4 regions of the Rhizobium sp. Leaf311 genome follow, and region 1 is predicted to be linked to each of the others. Evidence: predicted binding sites of a transcription regulator. Region 1 holds the regulator's gene; each other region holds the start of a gene.
The links. Region 1 encodes LexA, which represses DNA repair genes until DNA is damaged. Its sites were predicted from a motif close to TGTTCNNNNTGTGTTCNG; they were not measured.

Region 1 (3,790 bases):
CGCGTTGAAATCCCAAAAAGGCGTTAGCATTGCGGTCCTATCCAACTCATTATTGACGGGAGCCGCCTGTGATCTCGCTGACATAGTGGTGACAAGCCGGGGAGTGCCGTTTCCAGCCTGCCGATCAGGTGCGCTGCTTATTACAGGCGATACGTTGCGGCGCACCGGCTCGATGGAAATCTGGTTTGGCGGGGAGGGATCCCCCCGCTACAGCGCCAAAGCGGCATTGGACGGCATCGAGCGACCGTGGACCGCTCACCGCAGCTACCAGTGGCGCAGCAAGACCTATGACGCCACCTTGCCAGAGCATATCGCTGCATTGCTTTCCGCCGAGCGATGAAACCTGTGAACGACACCCGCCGCTTACGAATTCCCTGACATACGAAGATCCGCCAATATCTCTCCGACTGCCTTCGCCTCTTCCTCATGATCGCCGTCGCGCCATGTCTCCAGAAGCGCCGCCTCTTGCCACTCCTGCATTGCAGGCAGTGAGAGAAGACGGTCCCTGTACTCCGTGGACTCCGCAGAAAGCACTGTTCCGTATGTCTGAAAGCGGAAAGCGACCGGGCAGAAGAATGCATCCACGGCCGTGAACGTGCTACCCGCCAGGAATGGGCCACCAAAGGACTTCAGACCCTGCTACCAGAGAGCGTCGATACGCGCGATGTCCTGTTGCAGCGATCCGCTGATGGAAGCTGGGCGAATGCGAAGGCCGACACTCATGGGATGCTCGTTGCGCAGCGCCTGGAAACCCGAGTGCATTTCCGCAGCTGCTGATCGAGACCACGCGCGAGCGGCAGCATTGTCTGCCCAAACACCGCTATTTCTTTCAGCCAGATATTCCGCAATGGCGAGCGAATCCCATACGGTGAAATCACCATCAACAAGGCAGGGAACTTTGGCAGTGGGCGAAAAGGTTGAGAAGTCCTTCGCTGAATTGCCGAAAGGAAAAAGGCTTTCTTTGAAACCGATGTCCAGCGTCCGCATCAACACCCATGGACGCAACGACCAAGAGGAGTAATTCTTGTTGGCTATATAAAGATCGTACATATGGCTGCCCTCCGTTACGAACTCCCGTGCTAGCTGAGACGAGCCTTTTGATACAGACCGTTTTGAAGATAGGCCTCTTCAAATTATTTGATGTGTCATGCAGGAGGGTGCGCGACGCTGGACAGCACGATTGCCAGCCAGTCGACTGCGAGAATGGCTAAACCGGTAAGAGCAATGCCCAGCTTCAGGCTCGCGACGTGACGAACGTCCACACGCAAACTAAAACTAGTGAGCCAGCTACATATAGAGGCGCAAAAAGCGGCGCTTCTGGTGTCCAAGACCTGTTGATATCGGACAGGAGTTCAATGTCCGCAAATGTTTTCTCTAGACAGGCATTGCAAAGGGCAGCGGCCGAGGGCGACCGCCACCTCTAGACATAGGAAAAGTCACCGGTCAGTGATAGCGGCGAATAAGGCCGACGAGCTTGCCCTGAATTTTGACGCGGTCCGGTCCAAAAATCCGGGTCTCATAGGCAGGGTTCGCTGCCTCAAGCGCAATTGACGCGCCCTTGCGACGAAAGCGCTTCAATGTCGCTTCTTCGTCATCCACCAATGCAACGATGATATCTCCCGGATTTGCCGTGCTGACATCGCGGATAATGACCGTGTCGCCATCGAAAATGCCGGCTTCGATCATCGAATCGCCTTTGACTTCAAGCGCGTAATGTTCGCCCGCACCAATCATGTCGATTGGCACAACAACGTCATGTGTGTTGTTCTGAATGGCCGAAATGGGAACACCCGCGGCGATACGGCCCATGACAGGGACGCTGACCGAGTTCGAATCATTCGACGCGACGGGCAGGGCTGCTGGTTCAGCCGGTTTGGTTTTGCCGAGGCTACCTTCGATGACGCTCGGCGAGAAGCCACGTTGAGGCTTGCTAGCAGGCGTATAGGACTCAGGCAGCTTGATGACTTCAAGCGCACGCGCCCGATTCGGTAGCCGACGAATAAAGCCGCGCTCTTCGAGCGCTGTGATCAGGCGGTGGATTCCTGATTTCGATGCCAGATCAAGTGCGTCCTTCATCTCATCGAAGGAAGGCGGCACGCCAGACTCTTTCATTCTCTCATGAATGAACAGTAGCAATTCCTGCTGTTTGCGCGTGAGCATGGAGTAACACCCTTAGAGATTCGAGGCGAAGATTCGCGAAACAAATACAGAACGAACACTATATGTTCCATATGTGTTCTGCAATCCCTTAAAAATCAGTGTGCTTGTGACAATTTACATCCATTATCTCGCCCGGCCATAAAACGTTCGGCTTGCAACAGTGGAATGCCCATGCCGACGAAGCGGAAGGACCCCTCATGGCGCGTGAAATCGATCATATCGTAATGCCCGTTGCAGACCTCGGACAAGCACGGGCGCGTCTCTCGGCGCTGGGCTTTACGGTTGCTGCAGATGCAAGGCACCCCTTCGGCACCGAGAATGCCTGCGTCTTTCTCGAAGACGGGCAGTATCTCGAACCCCTGGCAATCGGAGACGCCGCGCAATATTCCAGGGCTTGCGCAGAAGGCAACGCCTTTGTTCGACGCGATGAAGTCTTTCGAAAGCGATACGGGCAGCAGGGGTTTTCCGCAGTCGCCGGAAAAACGCACGACGCAGATGCTGATCATCATAGCTTCGTTGAGGCTGGACTTTCCGGCGGCGACGCATTTTCGTTCAGTCGACCGGTAACATTGCCGGACGGAAGCCGATCTGAAGCGAGCTTTCGCCTGGCTTTTGCGGCAGAAAAGGATGACGGAAATCTGTTCTTCTTCACCTGTGAGCGCGTCAACGCTTTTTCCGCAAAACGGTCCGACCTCACAGCTCACAAAAATGGAGCGACTGGCCTGCGCGAAATAACCCTGCGCTCAGACCGACCGGACGCCTTTGCGCCATTGGTGGAAGCAGCATTTGGTGTGTCGGCAGCAGCCGACTCAACGGGAAACCTCAGCTTTCTTACGCCGGGCGCGGTCATCCGCATCGCCCATGCGCAGACGGTTGCAGAAGAGTTTGATGGGGCCGAGCAAGAGAGCATCCCTGGCCTTTTCGGCGCCGCAGTCTCATTTGCTGTCGCTGATCTCGCCGTGACAGAGTCGTTTCTTGCTGCTAATGGCGTGGAATACACGCGCAAAGGCTCTCGACTGCTGGTTCAGCGAGCGCCCGGTCAAGGCGCGATATTTGCCTTCGAGGAGTGAAGATGAGCGTCCAGAACAATCTTAATGTGGTCGTCGGTGAAGGTGCCGGTCAGGTTACGTTCAGCAACACTAAGCGGTTCTCGCTCATTGCCGGGCCATGCCAGATGGAAAGCCGCGACCATGCCTTCATGATTGCGGAAACGATGGCGGAGCTGTGCGGAAGGCTCGGCATCGGGCTGGTCTACAAATCATCTTTCGACAAGGCAAACCGCACATCACTATCCGGCCAGCGCGGCATCGGCATCGACAAGGCGCTCGAAGTTTTTGCAGAACTCAAGGCGCAGTTCGGTTTTCCGGTGCTCACGGATATTCACACCGAAGAGCAATGCGGCATCGTGTCACCGGTTGTCGACATCCTGCAAATCCCGGCATTTCTCAGCCGCCAGACGGATCTTCTCGTTGCGGCAGCAAAGACTGGCCGGGTCGTCAACGTGAAGAAGGGTCAGTTCCTGGCGCCGTGGGACATGAAAAACGTTCTGGCGAAGCTCAATGACAGCGGCAATCCGAACGTCCTTCTGTGCGAACGCGGAGCATCCTTTGGTTACAACACGCTTGTGTCG
Region 2 (3,790 bases), 180 kb from region 1:
CTCTACCGACGCTTGGCGCTTAGGGGGCGAGTCGCACTTTCCGGAGCAATTGAACCACCCCCGTAAAACCGATCATTTCCGGGGGTGGTTTCATGTAAAAGCAGCTGGCGTTTAAACGCTGTCCGCTCAACCAAGGGCGACGGCGATCTCGGCTGCCAGGCGTGCATTGTTACGCACAAGAGCGATGTTGGTTTCGAGGCTGCGGCCTTCTGTGATCTCGAAAATCTTGGCCAGCAGATAGGGCGTTACAGCTTTGCCGGCAATCTCGTCTTCTTCCGCGTAAGAGAGCGCGCGGGTAATATAGATTTCCATCTCCTCGCGCGAGATCTCATCGGCCTCGGGAACAGGATTGGCCACCAGCATTCCGCCATCGATGCCAAGCTGTTCGCGCGTCGACTGGAAATTCGCGATCGCGGCAGGGCTGTTCAGTGAGAGAGGGCTCTTGAGGCCAGATGCTCTGGACCAGAAGGCGGGAAATTCAGTCGAGCCGAACGTTACCACGGGAACACCGTTGGTTTCCAAAACCTCAAGCGTCTTCGGGATATCGAGTATGGCTTTGGCGCCAGCACAGACAACGATGACGCCAGTCCGCGCAAGCTCCGTCAAATCTGCGGAGATATCGAAGCTCTCTTCTGCCCCGCGATGAACGCCGCCGATACCGCCGGTGGCGAACACTTTGATACCTGCATGTTCTGCAGCAATCATCGTGGCGGCGACCGTGGTGGCGCCGGTGCGCCTCTCAGCAATCGCAAAAGCGATATCAGCGCGCGACACCTTCATCGCATCCTTGGTTTGCGCCAAAGCCTCAAGCTGGCTCTTCTCTAGCCCGATGTGCAGGTTTCCGTGCAGGACGGCGATGGTTGCGGGGACGGCACCCTGATCCCGGATGATCTGCTCGACGCTTTCAGCCATATGGATATTGCCGGGGTAAGGCATTCCATGAGTAATGATTGTCGATTCGAGCGCCACGATTGGTGCACCGCGCTGCTTGGCGGCGGCAACCTCATCCGAGTAGGTGATTGGTAAAAGCGGGGGCAGGGGTTTTGTCATCGTATCATCCAGTTCGAGGTTTGTGCTCTCTTCACAACATTTCGGCGTTTGGAACAAGGGCCAGCATGTTTGCGAGCAAATCCACGTCCAGTTCCGCCGCCGTCGCGCTAAAGGACTGAACGGTTATGGCCGCAGCCGCCGCTCCCCAGCGTAATGCTTCAGATGGCAAGCGGCCCTGGGCAATCGCGGCCAGATAGCCGGACGCCATTGCGTCTCCAGCGCCGGTTACGTCGCAGACATTATCAATGACGGGAGGTCTGAGCACAGCCGTCTCATGCTCCGAAAATGCAATGACATGTTGGGCACCACGGGTGACAACGCCACCGCGCAGTCCAAGTGCTTGCAGGTGGTCGGGCCATTTGCGAATGTCTGTCACAGTTTTGCCGGTCAAGGCGCCTGCTTCCGCCTCGTTCATGAAGAGAACATCGATTTGAGGCAAAGCTTCCTTCAGGCGAACGACTTTTGCAGGCGAGATGGCAATCGCCGCCAAAGGCTTTTGGTTCGCCACGGCGGCGGTTGCTATTGCCTGCAATGTATCCTGCGGCAGGTTTGCGTCACAAAGCAGGATGTCGCTTTCCATAACGGCTTCGCGAACGGCGCGTACCCGCAGTCGACGCGGCGTAAACAGTTTGTAAAGGTCCATATCCGCGATGGCGATGACGAGGTTGCCGTCCCGCTCCAGAATTGCTGTGTAGCTCGGCGTGCGACGATCAAGGAAGGTAAAAGGCATGTCCTCTACGCCGGCCTCTCTCGCCGCTGCGGCGACGGTTTCGCCATTGGCATCACCGCCGCGCGGGGCAATGATCCTGACGCTGAAGCCCAGCCTTGAAAGATTGCGGGCCGCATTGAAGCCACCGCCTCCGGCTTCTTCCATCCAGGAACCGGGATTGCTGGCACCGGCGATGGTTTCACTCTCGATCATGCCACGGCGGTCCAGATGTGCGCCGCCTAGAACGAGTATCTTCTTCACTGCAGTTTCCTCTTTTTGACCGTTCAGGGGCGGCGCGATTCGTCACGGACGCCGGTACGGCACGCTAGTTCATAGAGCGCTTTTTCCACAGCGCAAAAAGAAAAACAAAAGTAGAACAAAGGACTTATCCATATTTGTTTTCAATATGATGATCGGCGCTTGTGGCATGAGAACAAATAAAGTACAAAATCGACACAGAGAGCTTCATTGCCTGTGCGGCTTCAATAACCTAAAGGTGGTTTACAGATGGCACAAAATTCTTTGCGTCTTGTAGAGGACAAAGCAGTGGATAAAAGCAAGGCACTGGAAGCGGCGCTTTCCCAGATCGAACGTTCGTTCGGCAAGGGATCGATCATGAAGCTCGGTTCCAATGAAAGTATTGTCGAGGTAGAGACCGTTTCGACCGGTTCGCTCAGCCTTGATGTCGCACTTGGTATTGGTGGTCTGCCGAAGGGCCGTATCATCGAGATCTATGGACCGGAAAGCTCCGGTAAGACGACGCTCGCCTTGCAGACCATTGCCGAAGCGCAGAAAAAGGGTGGCATTTGCGCCTTCGTTGACGCGGAGCACGCGCTTGATCCAGTCTACGCCCGCAAGCTGGGAGTCGATCTCCACAATCTGCTTATTTCCCAGCCAGACACGGGTGAGCAAGCCCTCGAAATTACCGATACGCTCGTGCGTTCCGGCGCGGTTGACGTTCTGGTGGTCGACTCGGTGGCGGCGCTCACTCCACGTGCTGAAATCGAAGGCGAGATGGGCGATAGCCTGCCGGGCCTTCAGGCGCGTCTGATGAGCCAGGCGCTGAGAAAGCTGACGGCTTCGATTTCAAAATCGAAAACGATGGTGATCTTCATCAACCAGATTCGTATGAAGATCGGCATTTCCTACGGTTCGCCTGAAGTGACGACCGGCGGTAACGCGTTGAAGTTCTATGCTTCTGTCCGCCTCGACATCCGCCGCATTGGCGCCGTTAAGGACCGTGAAGAGGTTGTTGGTAACCAGACGCGCGTGAAGGTCGTCAAGAACAAGATGGCGCCTCCCTTCAAGCAGGTCGAATTCGACATCATGTATGGCGAAGGTGTCTCCAAGACCGGTGAACTCGTGGATCTCGGCGTGAAAGCCGGCCTGGTCGAAAAGTCGGGTGCCTGGTTCTCCTATAACAGCCAGCGACTGGGGCAGGGGCGTGAGAACGCCAAGACCTTCCTCAAGGAAAACCCTGCCGTTGCCAACGAGATCGAACTGGCGCTGCGCCAGAATGCCGGTCTTATCGCCGAGCGTTTTCTGGAAAATGGCGGACCCGAAGCCGACGGTGACGCGGTCGATCCAGACGCTTGATCGCGGGCGCAGCCTGGCGACACGTCTTTGTATTTCAGGTTTAGGACGTTCAAGGCCGTGCGATTGTTTCGCGCGGCCTTTATTTGTGACGGAACGTCATCCTCTTTGGCTGGACAGGCAATGACGCGAGCGATAAAAGCCATTGATTTTCATGCTATGGCCGGGTGAATGCGCGGCAATGAAGGACTTCGTATGAGCGGTGTAAATGAAATCCGGTCGACCTTCCTCGACTACTTCAAGAAGAACGGCCACGAAATCGTGCCATCCAGCCCTCTGGTGCCGCGTAACGACCCGACATTGATGTTCACCAATGCGGGTATGGTGCAGTTCAAGAACGTCTTTACCGGATTGGAAAGCCGCCCATATTCCACGGCTGCGTCATCGCAGAAGTGTGTCCGCGCCGGTGGCAAGCACAATGACCTTGATAATGTCGGC
Region 3 (3,790 bases), 210 kb from region 1:
CGCCCGTCTTGGCAACGAAATCCACCGCGACCTTGAGAACCGTCAGGGTTTTGAGGCCGAGGAAGTCGAATTTGACGAGGCCTGCGCTTTCCACCCATTTCATGTTGAACTGGGTCACGGGCATGTCCGAGCGCGGGTCTCGATACATCGGCACCAGCTTTGACAGCGGGCGGTCGCCGATGACAATACCGGCGGCGTGCGTCGACGCGTGGCGGTAAAGCCCCTCGATCTTCTGGGCGATATCCAGAAGCCGGGCAACGACGGGTTCCTTGTCGGCCTCTTCCTGAAGCCGCGGCTCTTCCTCGATGGCTTTGGAAAGCGGCGTGGGATTGGCCGGATTGTTGGGCACCAGCTTGCAGATCTTGTCGACCTGACCATAGGGCATTTCGAGCACGCGGCCTACGTCACGCAACGCCGCACGGGCCTGCAACGAACCGAAGGTAATGATCTGCGCCACCTGTTCGCGCCCGTATTTACGCTGGACGTAACGGATAACCTCTTCGCGTCGATCCTGGCAGAAGTCGATATCGAAGTCGGGCATCGAGACGCGTTCCGGATTGAGGAAGCGCTCGAACAGGAGCGAGAAACGCAGCGGATCGACATCGGTAATGGTCAGCGCGTAAGCCACCAGCGAGCCCGCACCCGAACCACGGCCCGGACCGACGGGAATATCCTGCTGCTTTGCCCATTTGATGAAGTCGGCAACGATGAGGAAGTAACCGGGGAACTTCATGCGCTCGATAACGCCGAGTTCAAAATCCAGCCTGTCGCGATATTCCTGCTCTGTATATCCCGGCGCCATTCCCAGCGAAGCCAGTCGGTGGTCCAGCCCCTCGACGGCCTGACGTCGAAGCTCGAGCGACTCGGCGCGCTCTGCCTCCTCCGGGTCGTCGCTGGCACCGGTAAAACGTGGCAAAATCGGCCCGCGTTTTTTCAGGACATAGGAGCAGCGCTGCGCAATTTCGATCGTGTTTTCAAGCGCTTCGGGAATATCGGCAAACAGCGCCATCATCTCTTCGCGGCTTTTCAGATAATGGTCCGGCGTCAACCGAAAGCGCGTGTCATCAGACACGATGGCATTGTGGGCAACGGCCATCAGCGCATCATGCGCTTCATAATCGGCGCGCGAGGGAAAGAAAGCCTCGTTGGTGGCAACCAGCGGCAGATCGTGCTCGAAGGCAAGCGAGATCACGCGGCGCTCATGCGCACGGTCAAAATTTCCCTGACGCTGCAGTTCGACGTAAAGACGGTCGCCAAACAGGTCTTTCAGGGTCAACAGCCGTTTTGCGGCAAGACCGGCATGACCGTCTCTCAGCGCCATATCGATAGGCCCGGTAGATGCGCCCGTCAGAACGATCAGCCCACTATTGTCACCCTCTTCCAGCCAGGATTTCCTAATGCTGACCGCATGACCTGTGCCCTCGCCATCGAGATAGGCGCGGCTGATCAGATCCACCAGCCGCTCATAGCCCTGCGCATCCGCCGCAAGAACCACGATAGAGGGCAGCTTGGCGAGATTGTTATTGCCCCGCTTGTCGTCGGTGGCATCCTGCATGTCGATGGACATCTGGCAGCCGATGATGGGCTGCAAACCTTCGTCACGCGCCTTTTCCGAAAACTCGAGCGCGACGAAAAGATTGTTCGTATCGGCAATGGCAATGGCGGGCTGGCCATCGCTGACGGCTTTCGCCATGATCTTCTTGAGCGGCAGAGCGCCTTCGAGAAGCGAATAGGCAGAGTGCACCCTCAGGTGAACGAATCCGGGTGTTTTCAACCTATCTGCGGGCTGTGATCCGCCGACAATAATCTCACCCATATGCACAAATCCCGCTTATTCTGAATCAACGGGATTTTCGGATTTCCTGGAGGCAAAGTCCACTGCCTCAGGCAAAGTTTACATGCCAATTCCAAGGGAATCGGCTATTCCCGATCACATGGAAGTGAGAATGACCGAGAAGCTGGCGACGAAGACAGCGATGGAAGCGAATGCAGCGATGTCACGGATGATGTCAGTCATTTGTCTCTCAATACTCTTTATGTTCTAACTTTGTTCTCATTTGGTTCTATTGTCAACTGCTTATTTGCGCATGTCATATTGCGAACGCCGATGGAGTCGCGGCGGTTCCGCTCTCACGTCGCGGCAAGCCGTTGAGTCCCAAATGAAAAACCCCGCACAGCGGATGCTGTACGGGGCTTAAGGATCGGACGTTCTGTGATGCGCGAGGCTGGCAGAGCTCCATCAGAACTCTATGATCTTGCCTTCGCTGAGCGTTACACGGCGGTCCATGCGACCGGCAAGTTCGTGGTTGTGGGTCGCGATCAGCGCCGCAAGGCCCGACTGGCGTACCAGCGCTTCCAGCGCGCCGAAAACGTAGGACGCGGTTTCAGGATCAAGGTTGCCCGTCGGTTCATCAGCGAGCAGAAGAAGCGGTGCGTTGGCCACGGCACGGGCAATGGCAACGCGCTGCTGTTCACCGCCAGAAAGTTCCGACGGACGATGATCGGCCCGGTGACCGATGCGCATGTAATCAAGCAGCGCCTTGGCGCGCTCGCTGGCTTCCGCGTGCTTCAAGCCGGAAATAAGCTGCGGCATCATGATGTTTTCGAGCGCCGTAAACTCCGGCAGCAAATGGTGGAACTGGTAGACGAAGCCGATATCGCTGCGGCGAATAAGAGTTCGCTCCTCATCTGTGAGGTCACCGCAGGACCGTCCATTGATGACCACTTCGCCCGCATCCGGGTGTTCCAGCAAACCCGCAAGATGAAGCAATGTCGACTTGCCCGTGCCCGAGGGGGCGACAAGCGCGACGATTTCGCCACTCTTGAGTTCAAGATCCGCATTCTTCAGGATGGAGAGGCTGTGCTCCCCCTGCCCGTAGGTCCGTTCCACGCCGGAAAGCTTCAACGCTGTTTTTTGTGCCATGGTGTGGGGCAGTCCTTATTCGTATCGCAGGGCTTGGACCGGATCGAGCTTGGATGCCCGCCATGCCGGAAAGATCGTGGCCAGGAAAGACAGACCCAGCGCCATGAAGACCACGGTCATCGTCTCGCTCAGCTGCATTTCCGCCGGTAGCTGGCTGAGGAAGTACAATTGCGGATCGAACAGCACCGTCCCTGATATCCACGAGAAGAACTGGCGGATCGATTCCACATTCAGACAGACGAGCACGCCGAGGCCGACGCCCGCAAAGGTTCCGACGATACCGATCGCAGCCCCCGTCATGAAGAAGATGCGCATGATCGAGCCGGAGCTTGCGCCCATGGTTCGCAGGATGGCGATATCGCTGCCCTTATCCTTCACCAGCATGATGAGGCCGGAGATAATGTTGAGCGCCGCCACAAGCACGATGAGTGTCAGGATCATGAACATGACGTTGCGCTCCACCTGAAGGGCGGAGAAGAAGGTCTGGTTTCGCTGTCTCCAGTCGGTGATATAAATCTGCCGACCGGCAGCCGTCTCCACCAGCGGCCTGATGCCATCGACATTGTCCGGGTTGGAAACAAAGAGTTCAATCGACTGAACGATGCCCTCGTTGTTGAAATAGAGCTGTGCCTCGGACAGCGGCATATAGATCATCGACGCGTCATATTCCGACATGCCGATCTCGAAGACGCCGGAAATCGTATAGGACTTCACACGCGGATTGACGCCCATCGGCGTCACGTCACCCTCCGGTGATATCAGGGTGATCTGGTCACCCGCCGTCACGCCCAGCGAAGACGCCAACCGCGAGCCGACAAGAACGCCCTGCCCCGACATGAAGCCGACGAGATCGCCCACCTTGATGTT
Region 4 (3,790 bases), on a different contig from region 1:
GCAAGCCGCTATCCACACGATGCAGCAAAAGATCCACACGGCGCGCACCCAGCCCACGCTTTTCCAGATCCTGACAGAGCTGGCGGACCAGTTTTTCGATATAGCGGGCAATGGTTTCGGCAGCAGAAATGGGCTCTGCAAAGAAGCGGAATGCTTCGACAAGTTCCGGCACGCGCACAGGCTCTATCGGTTCCGACAGAAACCCATGGGCCTGATCCAGCCTGCGCCCCACTTCCGGCCCGAACCGCAGGGTCAGCGGCGCGCGCGCGGTCGTCATCAGTTCCGTGACCGTGCGAAAACCAAGCACTTTCAAATCTCTTATTATCCTGTCTTCAAGGCGAAGTGCAGCCAAAGGAAGATGTGCGATTGCTTGACCGGCACCATGTTCCGGCACGATGGTGATCTGATCCCGCCCGAAGCGGGCAAGGGCATGGGCGGCACCCCAACTGTCGGCAATGGCTGCACGCGCGGCAAAGCCGATGCCGTGCAGACGGTTTATCATGCCCGTCAGCATGAGGTGTTCATTGCCATGCAGATGGTCTGCACCCGTCGTATCCAGCACAAGGCCGGCAGGTGGATCAGGCGAAACAATGGGCGCGTAAATTCGCAGGAACCACAGGGCAAGATCACGCAGTGCTCTTGCATCTTCGGCTGCCTTCAGTTCCTCCACGATCAGGCCGGAAACGATAGCCTGCGCTTTGCTGGCCGGCATGCCGAGACGCAGGCCAGCAGCAGAGGCCGCCGCATCCTGCGCCAGCACGACACGGCGGTTGCCCTGGCGGCCAATCATGACGACGGGCTGGTCAACCGGTGGCGCCTGCTTGCCAAGCGCCCTGCGGTATCGATCCGTCGACCATGTCGGCAGGTAAAGCGAGACGACCCTTTGCATCACAGGCTTCCACTTCAAAATCGGCACATTCACCGCCACGACAGCGCACAAGCTCCAGAAACCAGCGCGCCCTCCCAACCCCCCGCACGGGCAGCGGTGTGGATGGGCGAACAGAAACACGCCAGCGCGTAACCGCGGCCGTTGGTTGTCCGAATTCCGCCGCACCGGAGGGATGCCGCCAGCGGCGGATCGCAAGGCCGACTACGCCGGAGCTTTCTGCGGCCAGTTGCAGACGCCGCGACATGTTCATCGGCAGTTTCGACATCTCGCCAATGACCGCGCCGAAGCCGTTGCAACGCAGCCCCTCTTCAAAACAATCCAGCACGCCTTTCTCATCGCGGCATTCCACGATGATCAGCCGGTTTTGCGACAGCCCGGCCTGAGCCAGCGCTGGCATGAACAGATCAGGCCTTGTCACACACCACAGGATCTTGCCTTTGACACGTGCCGCGATGCCGGCTGAAAACAGGGCTGAAGCAGCACCATCTACCGCACCGTTTCCACCACCGCTCACCTCATGCAGGCTACCGAGCTTCAGGCCCCCACCCGGCAAATGATTATCGATCGGGGGGATGCCAAAGGGCAGGGTTTCATGATGGCGGGCCGGACCGTGCGTGATCCGCTCCAGCCTTTCCCGCAATTCCTCAACAACAAGCTGTTCGGCGCGTTTATGCATGACACAAAACTTTTCAAGACATTCACGCTAAAAGATATAACTGTTCACTTTTTGTTCCAATTTCAGCAAAGAGTCAACAAGAGTCATGGAAGAGTCTGTGGAGGAACTGGAATGGGGAATTACGGACCGGCCACGGGCCGCATTTCGACCTGCGATAATAGCCCTGCCCTTGCCGGTGCCCTTCGCGGCAGGGTCAGCTTGCCTGCGGCGTAGTATAAGAGGAATGTACCGACCTGATAGGGATATGTGACATCGATCTCAACGAAAGACCGCACCACAAACAGTGCGCAGAGAGCAAAGAGGACCAATCCTTGAGGATCGTTCTTCTTGACGAGAATGGATCGCAGATGCCCCAGGAGGGTCCCATAAAGCAGGATCAACAGTAGTATCAGTCCAACAAAGCCGTTCTCCACCACCGTTTCGATATAGGTATTGTGGAAGTGGAATCCGCTGCGAGTGGTGATGAAGAAATCATCCCACAGGCGTTCGGCATCAAAAAAGCCGACGACCCAGAAGCCTTGATATCCCACGCCGAGAATGGGTGCGTCTTTGGCCGCTTCGATGCCCTGCTGCCAAAGATAGGTACGCCCTGTCAGCGTGGAATCCTTGCCAAATATGCCAAGCACAGCATCGAGCAGACCAAATTGCAGCGACGCCACAACGAGAAGAGCCCCCACACCGACGAGCGCTAGAAATATCATCTTGCGATTGGCAGGAGACAACATGCCCATGGGCATGAAGCCTATGATGAGGGCCACCACTGCAACTGTGGTGATAACCGACGTCGCCGATTGCGATGCCAGCAGGCAATAGGCCGAGATGAGACCGGCGACACCCGCAACGCCCAGCCAGAGAATGTCGCGCTGGCGCAGCACAAGCACGGACGACACTGCAAAGATCACGCCCAGTGACGCAAAGAAGCCAAGCTGGTTTTTGGAGGAGAAGGCGCCGACAAAGCTGACAGTCCCGTCCAAAGCATCAAAGAGATAGAGTCCGAAAAGCAGGGAATAGAGAAGCACCAGTACGATGCCGATCAGCGCGCCGCGTGTGAGAGTCGTAATCGAGATCACTCTCATGGCGATCAGGGCGCAAACAATATGCGTCAGGTACTGAATGGACGCACGCATTGTAACGGACATGGCATCCGACCAGAAACTGGACAGAACGGCCAGGATGCCGAAAGCGAAAATCCAGAGATATCTGGTGTAGTTGCCAAGTACCCGACGGTAATCCACCACGACGAGCGGAAACCACATGGCGTAATAGGCAAGAATGGAAACCTGACCAAATTTGGACGAATAGGCAAAGACGAAGAACGACAGCGCGACTGCCGCCGTTCCGTAGAGGCCGTTTTTATCCGGATCGATCAAGGCCGATTTGGCAATCCGCATCTTGGCCTCACTGCATCAGAACATCTGATGACACCTTGATTACGTCGCCAGGCTGAATCGGCGTGTTTTCATCAGCCTTGATTTCCTTCGCCTTGCCATCTTCTTCACGCACGATGACATAGCTGATGCTGGCAGACTTGCCCGAAGGATCGAAGCGTAGCGCCTCGGCAGATTGCGCCAGAGCTTCAGACATCAGCTCCCGGCTGGTGCCCAGCTGAAGGTTCAACTTCTGCAGTTCCGCCTCAGTGTCCTGCAATTCCTTGGAACGCTGGGCGTCCCAATCGTTGCGCAGGTTGATTTCGTCCTGGGTCGCCTTGTTTATATCCTGCTTGGCGCGCAGCGCCGACGTATCGATATCGAGGAGTGTGGATTCAACTTCTGCGGCACGTTCCTCGGCTGAAATCCGACGTTGTGCGAGCGCGAGACCCTGTTCATTCAGCCGGTTGACCTTTTCGCGGTCCTCATTGGCCAGCTGCAACTGTCTGTTTTGAGTTTCGGCCTTTTTCTGAAGGGATTCGACTTCTGTTTCCAGAAGCTGCCGGAGATCCGTCAAGGCTTTCAACTGAAGCGTATAGCGCTCCGTCCGGGATTTCATGAGAGCAGTTTCGCTCTCAAGAAGCGCATCAATGTTGAGAATCTTTTCCAGTTCAGGTGTCTTGGTGATTTCCTTGTCACCCCTGACCTCGGCGCGCAGACGGGCTTGGCGTGCAAGAAGACGCCCGCGCTGGTCATCGTAGACAACAGCGTCGCCACGGGCATTGATGAAATCGCGAGCAAAACGCTGCCCAGCCTCGGAACGGCGCAGGCCACCAGAAAGGCTGACTGCCTTCAATA

Region 2: a site for LexA is predicted at 2,121-2,138, ahead of recA (recombinase RecA). Genes of this name have one in related genera too.
Region 3: a site for LexA is predicted at 2,038-2,055, ahead of dnaE (DNA polymerase III subunit alpha). Genes of this name have one in related genera too.
Region 4: a site for LexA is predicted at 1,607-1,624, ahead of ASF69_RS13085 (ImuA family protein). Genes of this name have one in related genera too.

What each region holds. Positions count from the first base shown of each region.
Region 1 covers NZ_LMNZ01000020.1:357,226-361,015, reverse strand. Annotated here, with positions in the region: gene ASF69_RS18555 (ComEC/Rec2 family competence protein) at 1-340, shown strand, start outside; partial or broken gene ASF69_RS18550 (glutathione S-transferase family protein) at 364-1,050, opposite strand; gene lexA (transcriptional repressor LexA) at 1,444-2,160, opposite strand; gene ASF69_RS18540 (VOC family protein) at 2,358-3,230, shown strand; gene kdsA (3-deoxy-8-phosphooctulonate synthase) at 3,233-3,790, shown strand, end outside.
Region 2 covers NZ_LMNZ01000020.1:532,269-536,058, reverse strand. Annotated here, with positions in the region: gene ASF69_RS19360 (pseudouridine-5'-phosphate glycosidase) at 127-1,050, opposite strand; gene ASF69_RS19355 (carbohydrate kinase family protein) at 1,082-2,020, opposite strand; gene recA (recombinase RecA) at 2,267-3,355, shown strand; gene alaS (alanine--tRNA ligase) at 3,548-3,790, shown strand, end outside.
Region 3 covers NZ_LMNZ01000020.1:148,801-152,590, reverse strand. Annotated here, with positions in the region: gene dnaE (DNA polymerase III subunit alpha) at 1-1,816, opposite strand, end outside; gene ASF69_RS17535 (ABC transporter ATP-binding protein) at 2,240-2,923, opposite strand; gene ASF69_RS17530 (lipoprotein-releasing ABC transporter permease subunit) at 2,939-3,790, opposite strand, start outside.
Region 4 covers NZ_LMNZ01000008.1:260,277-264,066, forward strand. Annotated here, with positions in the region: gene ASF69_RS13080 (DNA polymerase Y family protein) at 1-889, opposite strand, end outside; gene ASF69_RS13085 (ImuA family protein) at 804-1,565, opposite strand; gene ASF69_RS13090 (O-antigen ligase) at 1,685-2,956, opposite strand; gene ASF69_RS13095 (polysaccharide biosynthesis/export family protein) at 2,964-3,790, opposite strand, start outside.